Regions from separate parts of the Kluyvera huaxiensis genome, predicted to be linked through region 1. Evidence: predicted binding sites of a transcription regulator. Region 1 holds the regulator's gene; the other holds the start of a gene.

What was found. Region 1 encodes PurR, which represses purine synthesis genes. Its sites were predicted from a motif close to CANGCAAACGTTTGCNTG; they were not measured.
Region 2: the regulator PurR is predicted to act here: its motif matches at 2,717-2,734, upstream of purE (5-(carboxyamino)imidazole ribonucleotide mutase).

The regions. Positions count from the first base shown of each region.
Region 1 is NZ_JBEFLV010000001.1:72,446-79,869, reverse strand. Features, by position in the region: gene nemA (alkene reductase) at 1-473, shown strand, start outside; gene gloA (lactoylglutathione lyase) at 545-952, shown strand; gene rnt (ribonuclease T) at 1,058-1,702, shown strand; gene ABOC97_RS00425 (Grx4 family monothiol glutaredoxin) at 1,795-2,142, opposite strand; gene ABOC97_RS00420 (C40 family peptidase) at 2,483-3,310, shown strand; gene sodB (superoxide dismutase [Fe]) at 3,434-4,015, shown strand; gene ABOC97_RS00410 (MFS transporter) at 4,082-5,248, opposite strand; gene cydH (cytochrome bd-I oxidase subunit CydH) at 5,409-5,498, opposite strand; gene purR (HTH-type transcriptional repressor PurR) at 5,792-6,817, shown strand; gene punR (DNA-binding transcriptional activator PunR) at 6,834-7,424, opposite strand, start outside.
Region 2 is NZ_JBEFLV010000014.1:69,952-77,375, forward strand. Features, by position in the region: gene cysS (cysteine--tRNA ligase) at 1-1,279, opposite strand, end outside; gene ppiB (peptidylprolyl isomerase B) at 1,466-1,960, shown strand; gene lpxH (UDP-2,3-diacylglucosamine diphosphatase) at 1,964-2,686, shown strand; gene purE (5-(carboxyamino)imidazole ribonucleotide mutase) at 2,806-3,315, shown strand; gene purK (5-(carboxyamino)imidazole ribonucleotide synthase) at 3,312-4,379, shown strand; gene mnmH (tRNA 2-selenouridine(34) synthase MnmH) at 4,488-5,576, shown strand; gene ABOC97_RS15280 (ABC transporter ATP-binding protein) at 5,573-6,544, opposite strand; partial or broken gene ABOC97_RS15290 (ABC transporter ATP-binding protein) at 6,541-7,424, opposite strand, start outside.

The DNA of each region.
Region 1 (7,424 bases):
AAAATCGCGCGCGTCTGGTGCTGGAAGTGGTTGATGCCGGGATTAAGGAATGGGGTGCCGACCGTATTGGTATCCGCGTTTCTCCAATTGGCAGCTTCCAGAACGTAGATAACGGCCCGAACGAAGAAGCCGATGCGCTGTATCTGATTGAAGAACTGGGCAAACGCGGTATTGCTTACCTGCATATGTCCGAGCCAGACTGGGCTGGCGGCGAACCGTATAGCGAAGCATTCCGTGCAAAAGTCCGCGCCCGTTTCCATGGACCGATTATCGGTGCGGGTGCCTATACGCCGGAAAAAGCCGAAGATCTGATCGAAAAAGGCTTAATTGATGCTGTCGCCTTTGGCCGCGCTTATATCGCCAACCCGGATCTGGTTGCCCGTCTGCAGCACAAATCCGAGCTGAACCCACAGCACCCAGAAAGCTTCTACGGCGGCGGTGCGGAAGGTTATACCGACTACCCTACGCTGTGATCCTTCATTGATAGCGGCGGTCATCCGCCGCTATACTAGGACATTATTCATAAGTTAGGACGAGGGATATCATGCGTTTACTGCATACCATGCTGCGCGTTGGCGACCTGCAACGCTCCATCGAGTTTTACACCAACGTGCTGGGCATGAAGCTGCTGCGTACCAGCGAAAATACCGAATACAAATACTCTCTGGCCTTCGTTGGTTACGGTGAAGAGAGCGACGAAGCGGTTATCGAGCTGACCTATAACTGGGGCGTGGATAAATACGACCTCGGCACCGCCTATGGTCATATCGCCCTGAGCGTGGACAATGCTGCAGAAGCCTGTGAGCGCATCCGTAACAACGGTGGCAACGTCACTCGTGAAGCTGGCCCGGTTAAAGGCGGCACGACGGTTATCGCCTTCGTTGAAGATCCTGACGGCTACAAAATCGAGCTCATCGAAGAGAAAGATGCCGGTAAAGGTCTCGGCAACTAACTCTCCCACGGGTGCCATCAGGCGCCCGTTTTTTTCTCCCGCGTTTCCAAGCCGCGGCAAAATTTGCCATAATGCGCGCTACTTTTTCTAAGTTAAGAGATTCAGATGTCCGACAATGCGCAGCTTAATGGTCTATGCGACCGTTTTCGTGGGTTTTATCCCGTGGTTATTGATGTTGAAACCGCTGGATTCAATGCCAAAACGGATGCACTGCTCGAAATAGCAGCAATCACGTTGAAAATGGATGAGCAAGGCTGGTTGATGCCGGACACGACATTACATTTCCACGTTGAGCCGTTTGAAGGGGCCAACCTGCAGCCGGAAGCACTGGCGTTTAACGGTATCGATCCGAACAATCCGTTGCGCGGTGCGGTCAGCGAATACGATGCGCTGCATGCAATTTTCAAGATGGTGCGTAAAGGCATCAAAGACAGCGACTGCAATCGCGCCATCATGGTGGCCCACAACGCCACGTTCGATCATAGTTTTATGATGGCCGCCGCCGAGCGCGCATCGCTCAAACGCAACCCGTTCCACCCGTTTGTCACTTTCGATACCGCCGCGCTGAGCGGCCTGGCATTAGGGCAAACCGTGCTGTCGAAAGCCTGCGCTGCAGCCGGGATGGACTTTGATGGTGCCCAGGCCCACTCGGCGCTGTACGATACCGAGCAGACGGCGATTCTGTTTTGCGAAATCGTCAACCGCTGGAAACGCCTTGGCGGCTGGCCGCTGCCTATAGCCGAAGAATAAATGGTGTAAAAAAAGCGACCTTCGGGTCGCTTTTTTGTTTCTGCCAGGAGGCATATCACGCCCGGCATCGTGACGCGAAGCCGGGACAGCGATTATTCTGCTTTTGGCTCTTCGGTGTTGTACTTCGCCGCAGTCTCTTTGATCAGAGGCTGCAGTTCACCGCGCTGGTACATTTCAATGATGATGTCACAGCCGCCTACCAGCTCGCCATCAACCCACAGCTGCGGGAAGGTCGGCCAATTGGCATATTTTGGCAGTTCAGCACGGATATCCGGGTTCTGCAGGATGTCGACATAAGCGAAGCGCTCGCCGCAGGCAGACAGTGCCTGAACCGCCTGAGCGGAGAAACCGCAGCTTGGCAGTTTCGGGGAACCTTTCATGTACAGCAGGATTGGGTTTTCAGCGATCTGGCGCTGAATTTTTTCAATTGTCTCGCTCATTATCTTGCTTCCTCAAACTTCTTTTTACGACAGTAGTCTGCCATTGTAGCGTTTCAGACCCTGAACAGAAAATAACATTTTGTTCACGCTTTACTATTTTATCGTCTGATGCGTTAAGTTGCTTTATAAATGTGTCTTTATCGGCAACAAGCGGAAAATCCTGCTCATTTTTTAACTCAATATGTATCAATTGATGTTTTTTTTTGCAGTTGCTAACGAAACAACGATTTAGACATAAAAACACTATTAACATTTCGTGTTTTTATGGATTAGAATCGTTGGGTTTTGAAAATCATACTCAGGCACGGATGTTTAGCCTGCATACTCAGAGGGTTGTTCAGTGGCGCAGATAAAAAAATGGTCGTTCACGCTCTGTGCATTGCTGTTTACATCGTTATCTTTCACGCCGTTGGCGCATGCTACAGGGCATGCCAAAACACCGACGGCGCAGAAGTCGCTTCCTGTAAAAGGCAGTGAACGTAAGAAAAAAAATACGGACAGTAAATCTAACGCGAAGAAAAAAACCACCGCTGCCGTTGCTAAAAAGAAACCAACATCCGCAGTCGCTAAAAAAACAGCTTCTGCCACCCGGAAAACCACCCCATCTCGTACCGCCAAAGCCAGCAAGAAAGGCAGCGCGCTTAAAACCGCCAATATCGTGACCACCTGCAAACCAGCACGCAAAGGCCACAAAAAATCCTGCACCACCAGCCCAGTTGAAAGCCAACCGACAACCATTGCCCAGGCGCACAAAGTTCGCGTACAGAAAGCGCAGAAAACGGCAATGAATAAACTGATGGGACAGCTCGGTAAACCATACCGTTGGGGCGGCAACTCACCGCGTACCGGCTTTGATTGCAGCGGTTTGGTTTATTACGCTTATAAAGATTTGGTGAATATTCGCATTCCTCGCACCGCTAACGAAATGTATCACCTGCGCGACGCCCGTCCGGTTGACCGTGGTGAACTCGAAAGCGGCGATCTGGTGTTCTTCCGCACCCGTGGTCGCGGCACCGCCGATCACGTTGGCGTGTATGTCGGCAACGGTAAGTTCATTCAGTCTCCACGCACCGGTCGCGATATTCAAATCACTTCTCTGAGTGAAGATTACTGGGTACGCCACTACGTTGGCGCTCGCCGCGTCGTGACCCCGAAGACCATTCGTTAAACACTTACCCCGTTTGTTAATAAACGGGGTAAGCTTATCTTTTATCTCACCTTTTAATTTGCTACTCTATCCGCACTCAATACAAGGTTATTGGGTATACAAACTATAATAAGGAGAGTAGCAATGTCGTTCGAATTACCTGCATTACCGTATGCCAAGGACGCTCTGGTTCCACATATCTCCGTGGAAACGCTGGAGTATCATTATGGTAAACACCACCAGACTTACGTCACTAACCTGAACAACCTGGTCAAAGGCACCGCATTTGAAGGCAAAACGCTGGAAGATATCGTGCGCACCTCTGAAGGCGGCGTGTTCAACAACGCGGCTCAGGTTTGGAACCACACCTTCTACTGGAACTGCCTGGCGCCAAACGCCGGTGGCGAACCAACTGGCGCCGTGGCTGAAGCCATCGCTAAATCTTTCGGTAGCTTCGCGGAGTTCAAAGCCCAGTTTACCGACGCAGCGGTGAAAAACTTCGGCGCGGGCTGGACCTGGCTTGTGAAGAAAGCAGACGGCTCTCTGGCTATCGTGTCAACCTCTAACGCGGGCACTCCGCTGACGACTGACGCTAAGCCTCTGCTGACCGTTGATGTATGGGAACATGCTTACTACATCGACTACCGCAACGCGCGTCCAAACTATCTGGAGCACTTCTGGGCTCTGGTGAACTGGAAATTTGTTGCTGACAATCTGGCGGCATAAGCCACGATCATCTGCGTCATCCGGTGATAAAAAAAGCAGAAGGTTAACCTTCTGCTTTTTCTTTAATTACTGGCTAACAACCGCCTCTTCGCCTCGGCTGCGGCTACTGAAGAAGACCACCAGCAGCGCCAGGCCGGCGACAATCGCGCCCATCACCGGTACAAAGCTGTAACCCAGACCACCGGAAATCACCGCACCACCGGCTACCGCACCCAGCGCATTGCCCAGGTTGAACGCGCCAATATTCACCGATGACGATAGCCCCGGAGCTTCATGCGCCACGCGCATCACCCGCATCTGTAGCGGAGGCACCACCGCAAAGGTTGCCGCGCCCCACACCACCATGCTGACGGCGGCCCCTATCTGCGTTTGCGCAAGGAATGGGATCGCCAGCATAATCACCATCAACAGCAGCAGGAAACCTTTCAGCGTCCCACTCACCGAGCGGTCAGCGAACTTGCCGCCCAAATAGTTACCAATTGAGAAGCCGACGCCAATTAACACCAGCATCAGGGTAATAAAACCAGAAGTCGCATGCGTAATGCTGTGCAGAACCGGTGAGATATAGGTATAGAGGGTGAACATCGCCCCCGCACCCAGCACGGTGGTAAGCAGTGCGGAAAGCACCTGTGGGCGAACCAGAACCGACAGTTCACGTTTAACATCCGGCTTTTCCCCCGCCCCGCCTTTCGGCAGAGACAGCCACAGGCTCGCGATTGCAATCACCCCAAGACCCGCTGTAGCCAGGAACGACATTCGCCAGCCAATTGTTTCACCAAGCCAGGTTGCCGCAGGAACGCCGCCAATATTGGCAATCGTCAGCCCCATAAACATGGTGGCGACCGCGCTGGCCTGCTTGTGTTTTGGCACTACGCTTGCCGCTACAACCGATCCCAGACCGAAGAACGCTCCGTGGTTGAGACTGGTAATAATGCGCGACAGCATCAGGGTGGTATAGTCCGGCGAAATAGCCGACAGCACGTTGCCCAGCGTAAAAATGGCCATCAGGAAGATCAGAGCGTTACGACGGCCGCGATGGGACAACAGCAGCGTCATCAGCGGCGCACCGACCATAACCCCTACCGCATAGGCGCTGATCAGCATTCCGGCCGCCGGTATGGAGACGTCAACGCCTTTCGCAATAACGGGCAGCAGCCCCATCGGTGAGAACTCTGTGGTACCAATACCAAATGCCCCGATAGCTAACGCTAGTAAGGGAAAGTTAATTTTCATGCAATGACTCCGTTTAGCCGCAGTCTGGACGCGGCCTGGCAACATAGTGCAAAAGCATGACATCAATCACAGAAAAACAGAAGTGTACAAAACTGCAAAAGATTATTGCGAAATGAGTAACAATCAGTCGTGAGGGAGCGGATGCCCCCTCACTGGGGAATTAATGCAAAATAGCGGTAAAACCTGCAGCGACGATCAGAGCCAGCGCAATAACGGTCGTACAGAGAGACAGTTTAAGATCGGTACTCATCAATTTTTCTCCTTTTGATTACCACAGTAAAACTGCGTTTAATCATTTTTGCACAGTTAATCGTAAAAATCTTCACAGATTTAGCAGGATGTTTGTTTTTGCTCTTCCACTTTGCGCCAGGATAAGTCAAAATTCGACGCTTATTTATGAGCGTACCGGCCATTGACCCCCTCCTGTCGTCCTGTATCGTTTCCCGGCGAATCACAATCACTAAGATTGTGCCAGGGTGTGTGAAGGCAAACGTTTTCCTTTCGATTTTATCAGGGGCAGGCCAGGGTCTGGAGTGAGATGGAATGGCAACAATTAAAGATGTAGCGAAGCGCGCAAACGTTTCCACTACAACCGTATCACATGTAATTAACAAAACGCGTTTTGTCGCTGAAGATACGCGCGAAGCCGTGTGGGCGGCTATCAAAGAGCTGCATTACTCACCGAGCGCCGTTGCCCGTAGCTTGAAGGTCAATCACACCAAATCGATTGGTTTGCTGGCCACCAGCAGCGAGGCCGCCTACTTTGCCGAAATTATCGAAGCCGTTGAGAAAAACTGCTTTGAGAAAGGCTATACCCTGATTCTCGGCAACGCGTGGAACAATCTAGAAAAGCAGCGCGCTTATCTGTCGATGATGGCGCAAAAACGCGTCGATGGCCTGCTGGTCATGTGCTCTGAGTATCCAGAACCCCTGCTGACTATGCTCGAAGAGTATCGTCACATTCCTATGGTGGTGATGGACTGGGGTGAAGCTAAAGCTGATTTTACCGATTCGGTTATCGATAACGCCTTTGAAGGCGGCTATATGGCTGGTCGTTACCTCATCGAGCGCGGCCATCGCGATATTGGCGTGATCCCTGGCCCACTGGAGCGTAACACCGGCGCAGGTCGTCTGGCGGGCTTCATGAAGGCAATGGAAGAAGCGCTGATCAACGTCCCGGCTAGCTGGATTGTTCAGGGCGACTTTGAGCCCGAGTCAGGCTATCGCGCGATGCAGCAGATTCTGTCTCAGCACCCGCGCCCTACCGCCATCTTCTGCGGCGGTGATGTGATGGCGATGGGTGCGCTCTGCGCCGCCGATGAGATGGGGCTGCGCGTGCCGCAGGATATTTCACTCATCGGTTACGATAACGTGCGCAACTCCCGCTTCTTTACGCCGGCGCTGACCACCATTCACCAGCCAAAAGATTCGCTCGGTGAAACGGCCTTCAATATGCTGATGGACCGTATCGTCAGCAAGCGCGAAGAGTCGCAGTCGATTGAGGTGCATCCACGCCTTATCGAGCGTCGCTCCGTGGCCGACGGCCCGTACCGCGACTACCGCCGTTAATTTTCCAACGGACGCCTTACACGGGCGTCCGCAACCACTCCTCGTTTAACGTCTCACTGTCCCCCAGATACTCCAGCAGCCAATTTAATGCTGGCGAAGCTTCGCTTTGCTGCCAGGTCACACAGCAAGCCGCATCCGGGAAGGGATTTTCCAGCGTCAACGCCACCCACTCCCCGCTATCCAGCCACGGCTGCGCCCGATGTCCGGGGACCATTGCGGCACACAGCCCTGCTGAAATGCAGGTTTCCGAGGATTCCCAGTCCGGTACTACCACCCTCTTTTGGTTATCCAGCAGCCAGGTCGTACGTTTGGGTAATGAACGCGAGGTATCTTCGCGCACCAGCGATGGCCAGTTGCGCAACACTTCATCGCTAAGCGGGCCTTCCATCTTCGCCAGAGGATGGGAGCTCGCCACCACGCAGTGCCAGTTCAGCATGCCCATATCGCGAAAAGCAAAGCGCCCACCGACCGGAATGGCCTGGGTGGCGCCAATCGCTAATTCCACGCGTCCATCAGCCAGGGCGTCCCACACGCCGTTGAACACTTCCTGAAAAACAATCAGTTCAACATCGTTAAAATGACGGTAAAAATCGACAATCAGCTGGCG
Region 2 (7,424 bases), on a different contig from region 1:
CCAGACGCTGTTGGATAAGCGACTCAATTTCCGCCACTTCGCTATCGTCAGCCTGGGCACCGCTTTGCAGGAACACTTCGGCATCCTGCTCCAGCAGGCCCAGCACGGCGGCGAGCGTACGCAGACAGGTCGCTGCGGAGTTTGCTTCTTCGCTATTGCCCGCCTGTTTGGCGTTATTCACTTCTTTGGCTAAGTCAAACAGCACCGCGTAGGCCACCGGCGTGTTGAAATCGTCATCCATCGCTTCTTTAAAGCGCTCGACGTACTGCGTGCTACGAGCAAATTCAACGTCGGAATGCACCGTGCCGCGCAGCGCGGTATACAGACGCTCCAGCGCTGAACGAGCCTGTTTCAGGTTGTCTTCGCTGTAGTTCAGCTGGCTGCGGTAGTGGCCGGACATCAGGAAGTAACGCACGGTTTCGGCGTCGTAATATTTCAGCACGTCGCGCACGGTAAAGAAGTTGCCCAGCGATTTAGACATCTTCTCGCGGTCAACCATCACCATTCCGGAGTGCATCCAGTAATTAACGTATTCGCCATCGTGCGCGCAGGTAGACTGGGCGATTTCGTTTTCATGATGCGGGAACATCAGGTCTGAACCGCCGCCGTGAATATCAAAATGGTTGCCCAGCTGTTTGCAGTTCATCGCCGAACATTCGATATGCCAACCCGGACGGCCTGCGCCCCACGGGGACGGCCAGCTTGGTTCGCCCTCTTTCGACATTTTCCACAGCACGAAGTCCATTGGGTTACGTTTAACGTCAACCACATCAACGCGGGCCCCGGCCTGCAGCTGGTCCAGATCCTGGCGCGACAGCTTGCCGTAATCCGCATCGGTTGGGACGTCGAACATCACATCGCCATTGTCCGCAACATAGGCGTGACCTTTGGCAATCAGCCGCTCGGTGATTTCGATGATTTCAGCGATGTGGTGGGTTGCACGCGGCTCGCTGTCCGGACGCAGAATATTCAGCGCGTCGAAATCTTTGTGCATCTCAACGATCATGCGGTCGACCAGCGCGACAAAGCTCTCGCCGTTTTCGTTGGCGCGTTTGATGATTTTGTCGTCGATATCGGTGATGTTACGTACATACTTCAGCTTATAGCCGAGAAAACGCAGGTAGCGTGCAACGACGTCAAAAGAGACAAAAGTACGGCCATGGCCAATATGACAGAGATCGTAAACGGTGATACCACACACGTACATGCCGACTTCACCGGCGTGAATAGGCTTAAATTCCTCTTTTTGGCGCGTCATTGTGTTGAAGATTTTTAGCATCGAGAATTCCATGTTTACGTGTGTGAACCGGGCTTTCGCCTGAAACGGCATATTCTACCCGTAATTCAACCCGGAAGCAGCACACAATGCAAGGTGATCGATGTCGTTGGTTATGCTATAACAGGCACCTATATGCCGCTAAACTGCGGGCTAAAGCACCACTCTAATACGGAACAGGATGCAGAAATGGTTACTTTCCACACTAATCACGGCGATATCGTCATCAAAACGTTCGACGACAAAGCGCCGGAAACAGTTAAAAACTTCCTGGACTACTGCCGCGAAGGTTTCTACAACAACACGATTTTCCACCGTGTTATCAATGGCTTTATGATTCAGGGCGGCGGCTTCGAGCCGGGCATGAACCAGAAGACCACCAAAGAAGCTATCAAAAACGAAGCTAACAACGGTCTGAAAAACACCCGTGGTACGCTGGCGATGGCCCGTACTCAGGCTCCGCACTCCGCGACCGCCCAGTTCTTCATCAACGTAGCAGACAACGACTTCCTGAACTTCTCCGGCGAAAGCCTGCAGGGTTGGGGCTACTGTGTCTTCGCTGAAGTCGCAGAAGGCATGGACGTTGTTGATAAAATCAAAGCAGTCTCTACCGGTCGTAGCGGCATGCATCAGGACGTTCCTAAAGAAGACGTTATCATCGAAAGCGTGACCATCAGCGAGTAATTGGTGGCGACACTCTTTATTGCAGATTTGCATCTGCAAACAGAAGAACCGGCGATCACCGCCGGTTTTCTGCGTTTTTTAGCCGGTGAAGCACGCAGCGCCGATGCGTTGTATATTCTGGGCGACCTGTTTGAAGCCTGGATTGGCGACGACGACCCTAACCCGCTACACCGGGAAATCGCGACGGCAATCAAATCATTAGTCGATTCCGGCGTTCCCTGCTATTTCATTCACGGCAACCGTGATTTCCTCGTCGGCAAGCGTTTCGCTCGCGAGAGCGGCATGCAGTTGCTTGCCGAAGAAAAAGTCCTGCATCTCTACGGTCGCGACGTGCTGATTATGCACGGTGACACCCTGTGCACCGACGATCCCGGCTATCTGGCGTTTCGCGCCAAAGTCCACACCCCGTGGATCCAAAAATTGTTCCTTGCCCTGCCGCTGTTTATCCGTCGCCGCATCGCGCAGAAAATGCGTAACGACAGCAAAGCGGCCAACAGCAGCAAGTCGATGGCAATTATGGATGTGAACCCACAGGCGGTCGTGGCGGTGATGGAAAAACATCACGTGCAGTGGCTGATTCACGGGCATACTCATCGTCCGGATATCCATACGCTCAACGCCAACGGCGAAACGGCGCACCGCGTGGTGCTAGGTGCCTGGCATAGCCACGGTTCGATGGTTAAAGTCAGCCAGGACGACGTCGAACTTATCCCCTTCCCGTTTTAATTTTTCCACCTGACGCCCCCTTATCAGGGTGACGCAACCGTTTTCCTTGCCCATTTTCCGTGTTATTCTCTGTGGCCTCTAACGTCGTGTGCAGCACACCCACAGGAGTTTTAAGACGTATGTCTTCCCGCAATAATCCGGTACGTATCGCCATCGTGATGGGGTCCAAAAGTGACTGGGCAACCATGCAGTTCACCGCAGAAATCCTCGATATTCTGAATGTTCCTCACCACGTTGAAGTGGTTTCCGCCCACCGCACCCCCGATAAACTGTTTAGCTTCGCCGAAGAAGCCGAAAGCAATGGTTATCAGGTGATTATTGCTGGTGCCGGTGGTGCTGCGCATTTACCCGGTATGATTGCGGCTAAAACGCTGGTACCGGTGCTGGGTGTTCCGGTACAGAGCGCGGCCCTGAGCGGCGTCGATAGCCTCTATTCTATCGTGCAGATGCCGCGCGGAATTCCGGTTGGCACGCTGGCAATTGGCAAAGCAGGCGCCGCCAACGCCGCCCTGCTCGCCGCACAGATCCTCGCGCAGCACGACGCAGAACTGCATCAACGTCTGCAGGACTGGCGTAAAGCACAAACCGATGAAGTGCTGGATAATCCCGATCCGCGAGGTGCGGCATGAAACAGGTTTGCGTACTCGGCAACGGCCAGCTAGGCCGGATGTTGCGCCAGGCCGGTGAGCCATTGGGCATTGCCGTCTGGCCCGTTGGCTTAGAAGCCGACCCGGCCGCCGTGCCGTTTCAGCAGAGCGTGATTACCGCCGAAATTGAACGCTGGCCGGAAACCGCGCTGAGCCGCGAACTGGCAGAGCATAAAGCGTTTGTTAACCGCGATGTTTTCCCGATTATTGCCGATCGCCTGACGCAAAAATCGCTGTTCGATAAACTTGGCCTCGCCACCGCTCCGTGGCAGCTGCTGGCGAACGCCGGTGAGTGGCCTGCGGTCTTTGACCGTCTGGGCGAGCTGGCGATCGTGAAACGCCGCACCGGTGGCTACGATGGGCGCGGCCAGTGGCGTCTGCGCGCCGACGAAACCGCACAGCTGCCGGACGATTGCTACGGCGAGTGCATCGTTGAGCAAGGTATTAACTTCTCTGGCGAAGTGTCGCTGGTCGGCGCTCGCGCACACGATGGCAGCACCGTGTTCTATCCCCTGACCCACAACCTACATCAGGACGGTATTCTGCGCATGAGCGTGGCCTTCCCGCAGGCAGATGCTCAGCAGCAGGCGCAGGCAGAAACGATGCTTTCCGCCATTATGCAAGAGCTGAACTATGTGGGCGTGATGGCGATGGAGTGCTTCGTAACGCCTGCCGGTCTGCTGATCAACGAGCTGGCTCCGCGTGTGCACAACAGCGGCCACTGGACGCAGAACGGCGCCTCCATCAGCCAGTTCGAACTGCACCTGCGCGCCATTACCGACCTGCCGCTACCGCCGCCGGTGGTCAATAGTCCGTCAGTGATGGTTAACCTGATTGGCACCGACCTGAACTATGACTGGCTGAAGCTGCCGCTGGTGCACCTGCACTGGTATGACAAAGACGTTCGCGAGGGCCGTAAAGTGGGCCACCTGAACCTCAATGACAGCGATACCGGCCGTCTCGCCGCTACGCTGGAAGCGCTGGTTCCGCTGCTGCCAGCCGAGTACGCCAGCGGCATCGCCTGGGCGCAAACCCGGCTGAAATAGGCCTTTAGTGCCGGGGAAAGCAACTTACGCTTCCCCGGCCCCCTCCTTGAAGCGTAAAATCCCGCCGTAACCGCAATACCCCCACTTTGTTCACATAAGGATTTCCCCATGAATAATGGGACGGATTACTGCGCCATTCTGCGCGCGGAAACGCCCATCATTGACGTTCGTGCACCGGTTGAGTTCGCTCAGGGCGCAATGCCCGCCGCCGTTAACCTGCCGTTGATGACCGACGAAGAGCGCGCCGCTGTTGGCACCTGCTATAAACGCGAAGGGGCCGACGCCGCGCTGGCTCTGGGGCATAAGCTGGTTGCCGGCGACACTCGCCAGCAGCGCATTGCGGCCTGGCTGGACGCCTGCCGTGACACACCGAACGGCTACCTGTGCTGCGCTCGCGGCGGGCAGCGTTCGCATATCACGCAAAGCTGGATAAAAGAGCATGGCATCGACTATCCGCTGATCGTTGGCGGCTATAAGGCCCTGCGTCAGGCGGCGATTAAGGCGACCGAAGAACTGGTCCGCCATCCGATAATCCTTATCGGCGGCTGCACCGGTAACGGCAAAACGCCGCTGGTTCGCCAGCAGCCACAGGGAATCGATCTCGAAGGTCTGGCCCATCATCGCGGTTCCTCATTTGGCCGCACGCTCAATGCGCAGTTCTCCCAGGCTACTTTTGAGAACCACCTGGCAACGGCGCTGCTGCAAGGCGCGCATGAACAGGATCGCGTTCGCTGGGTGCTGGAAGATGAGGGCCGGATGATTGGCGCTAACCACCTGCCGGAATGCCTGCGCGAGCGCATGGCGCAGTCGCCTATCGCGGTGGTGGAAGATCCATTTGAGCTGCGCATCGAGCGGCTGCGGGAAGAGTATTTCACCCGTATGCACCACGATTTTTTCACCGCCTACGGTGAAGAACAAGGCTGGCAAGAGTACAGCGCCTATCTGCATCATGGCCTGTTCGCTATCCGCCGCCGTCTGGGGCTACAGCGCTTTGCTGAACTGACCGCCACCCTCGACGAATCACTAGCCGAGCAGCGGCGCAGCGGCTCCACCGAAGCGCATTTCGCCTGGCTGGTACCGCTGCTTAACGAGTATTACGACCCGATGTACCGCTATCAGCTGGAGAAGAAAGCCGACAAGATTGTCTTCCGTGGGACATCAGAAGACGTCGTGAGCTGGCTCTCTTCGCACCCTTAAGCCTTAAATAGCCAGCAGGCCGCAAAGTGGCGCGGAGCTATTTCTCGCATCGGCGGCTCCTGCTGCTGGCACTGCGGCATCACGTGCGGGCAGCGGCTGCAAAAACGGCAGCCGCGCAGTTCCGCCGTAGGGCTGGGGATTTCGCCTTTTAACCCGCCGTCGTCCAACTGCTGAATCCGCGGATCGGCCACCGGTACCGAGGCCAGCAGCGCCTGCGTATACGGATGCGCCGGACGCTGGTACAGCTCGCCCGCTGGCGCTACCTCCACCAACTTACCGAGATACATCACCCCAATGCGGCTGGAAATATGCCGCACCATCGACAGGTCGTGAGCGATAAACAGATAGGTCAGCCCCAGCTCCTGCTGCAGGTCCTGCAAAATGTTCACTACCTGCGCCTGCACCGACACATCCAGCGCCGACAGCGGCTCATCGCACAGCACAAACTCCGGGCGCACCGATAGCGCACGGGCAATGCTGATGCGTTGGCGCTGCCCGCCGCTGAACTCATGGGGGAAACGGGTCAGATGCTCAGGCTTAAGCCCCACTTTGTAGAGCATTTCCTCGGCGCGCTCGCGCTGGGTATGGGCATCATAGCCATGAATTTTCATCGGCTCAGCCACCAGCTGTTGTACCGTCATACCGGGGTTAAGCGACGACCACGGGTCCTGGAAAATAGCCTGCATCCGGCGGCGTAACGGCTTGAGCGTTTTCTCCGATGCCTGCGCAATATCCTGCCCGGCGAATTCAATGTCACCCGAGGTGATATCAAACAGCCGCAGAATCGACCGCCCGACCGTCGATTTACCGCAGCCGGACTCCCCCACCAGGCCGAAGGTTTCGCCCGGCTGAATATCAAAGCTGACGCCATCAACGGCTTTTACCAGCCGTTTTTGGCTGAAGATGCCGCCATTGAGGGCATAATGTTTCCGCACCTCGCGCAGACGAATTAACGGTGCCTCGCTCATGCCGATACCTCCTGTTCTGCCGATAACCAACACGCGACCCGATGGCCTGCGCCACATTGACGAAACGCCGGCTGCGCCGCGCACTGCGGCATACGCAGCGAGCAGCGTTCGGCAAACGGGCAACCCGGCGGCGGGTTCAGCAGCCCCGGCGGGGAGCCTTCAATCGGCGAGAGCCGGTGCTCCGGGTCATCGGCGCGAGGCAGCGAAGCCAGCAGCCCCTGGGTATACGGGTGCGCCGGGCGCAGGAAAATGTCTTCGGCGCTGCCCTCTTCCATCACCAGCCCGCCGTACATCACCACCACGCGGCTGCACATCTGCGCCACCACGCCAAGGTCGTGCGTAATCAGCAAAATCGCCGCCTGGGTTTGCTGCTGCAGCGATTTCAACAGCCGCAGGATTTGCGCCTGAATGGTCACGTCCAGCGCGGTAGTCGGCTCGTCGGCAATCAGCAGCTGCGGGTCACAGGAGAGCGCGATGGCAATCATCACCCGCTGGCGCATCCCGCCGCTGAATTCATGCGGATACTGCTTAAAGCGCCGCGGCGCATCGGCAATACCCACGCTTTCCAGCATCGCCAGCGCCTTTTCGTTGGCGGCTTTGCGGCTTAGCCCTTTATTGCGCATCAGGATTTCCGTCATCTGCCGGCCAATCGTCAGCACCGGATTAAGCGCGGTCATCGGGTCCTGGAAAATCATCGCGATGTCGTTGCCACGGATTTGTCACATTTGCTGCGGCGTTTTCTGCGCCAAATCGTCGCCGCGAAAACGTACGCTGCCGCCGGTGATTTTGCCGTTATTGCCCAGCAGTTGAAGAATCGATTTACAGGTTACGCTTTTGCCGCACCCGGATTCTCCGACGATGCCGACCAGTTCCCCGGCGT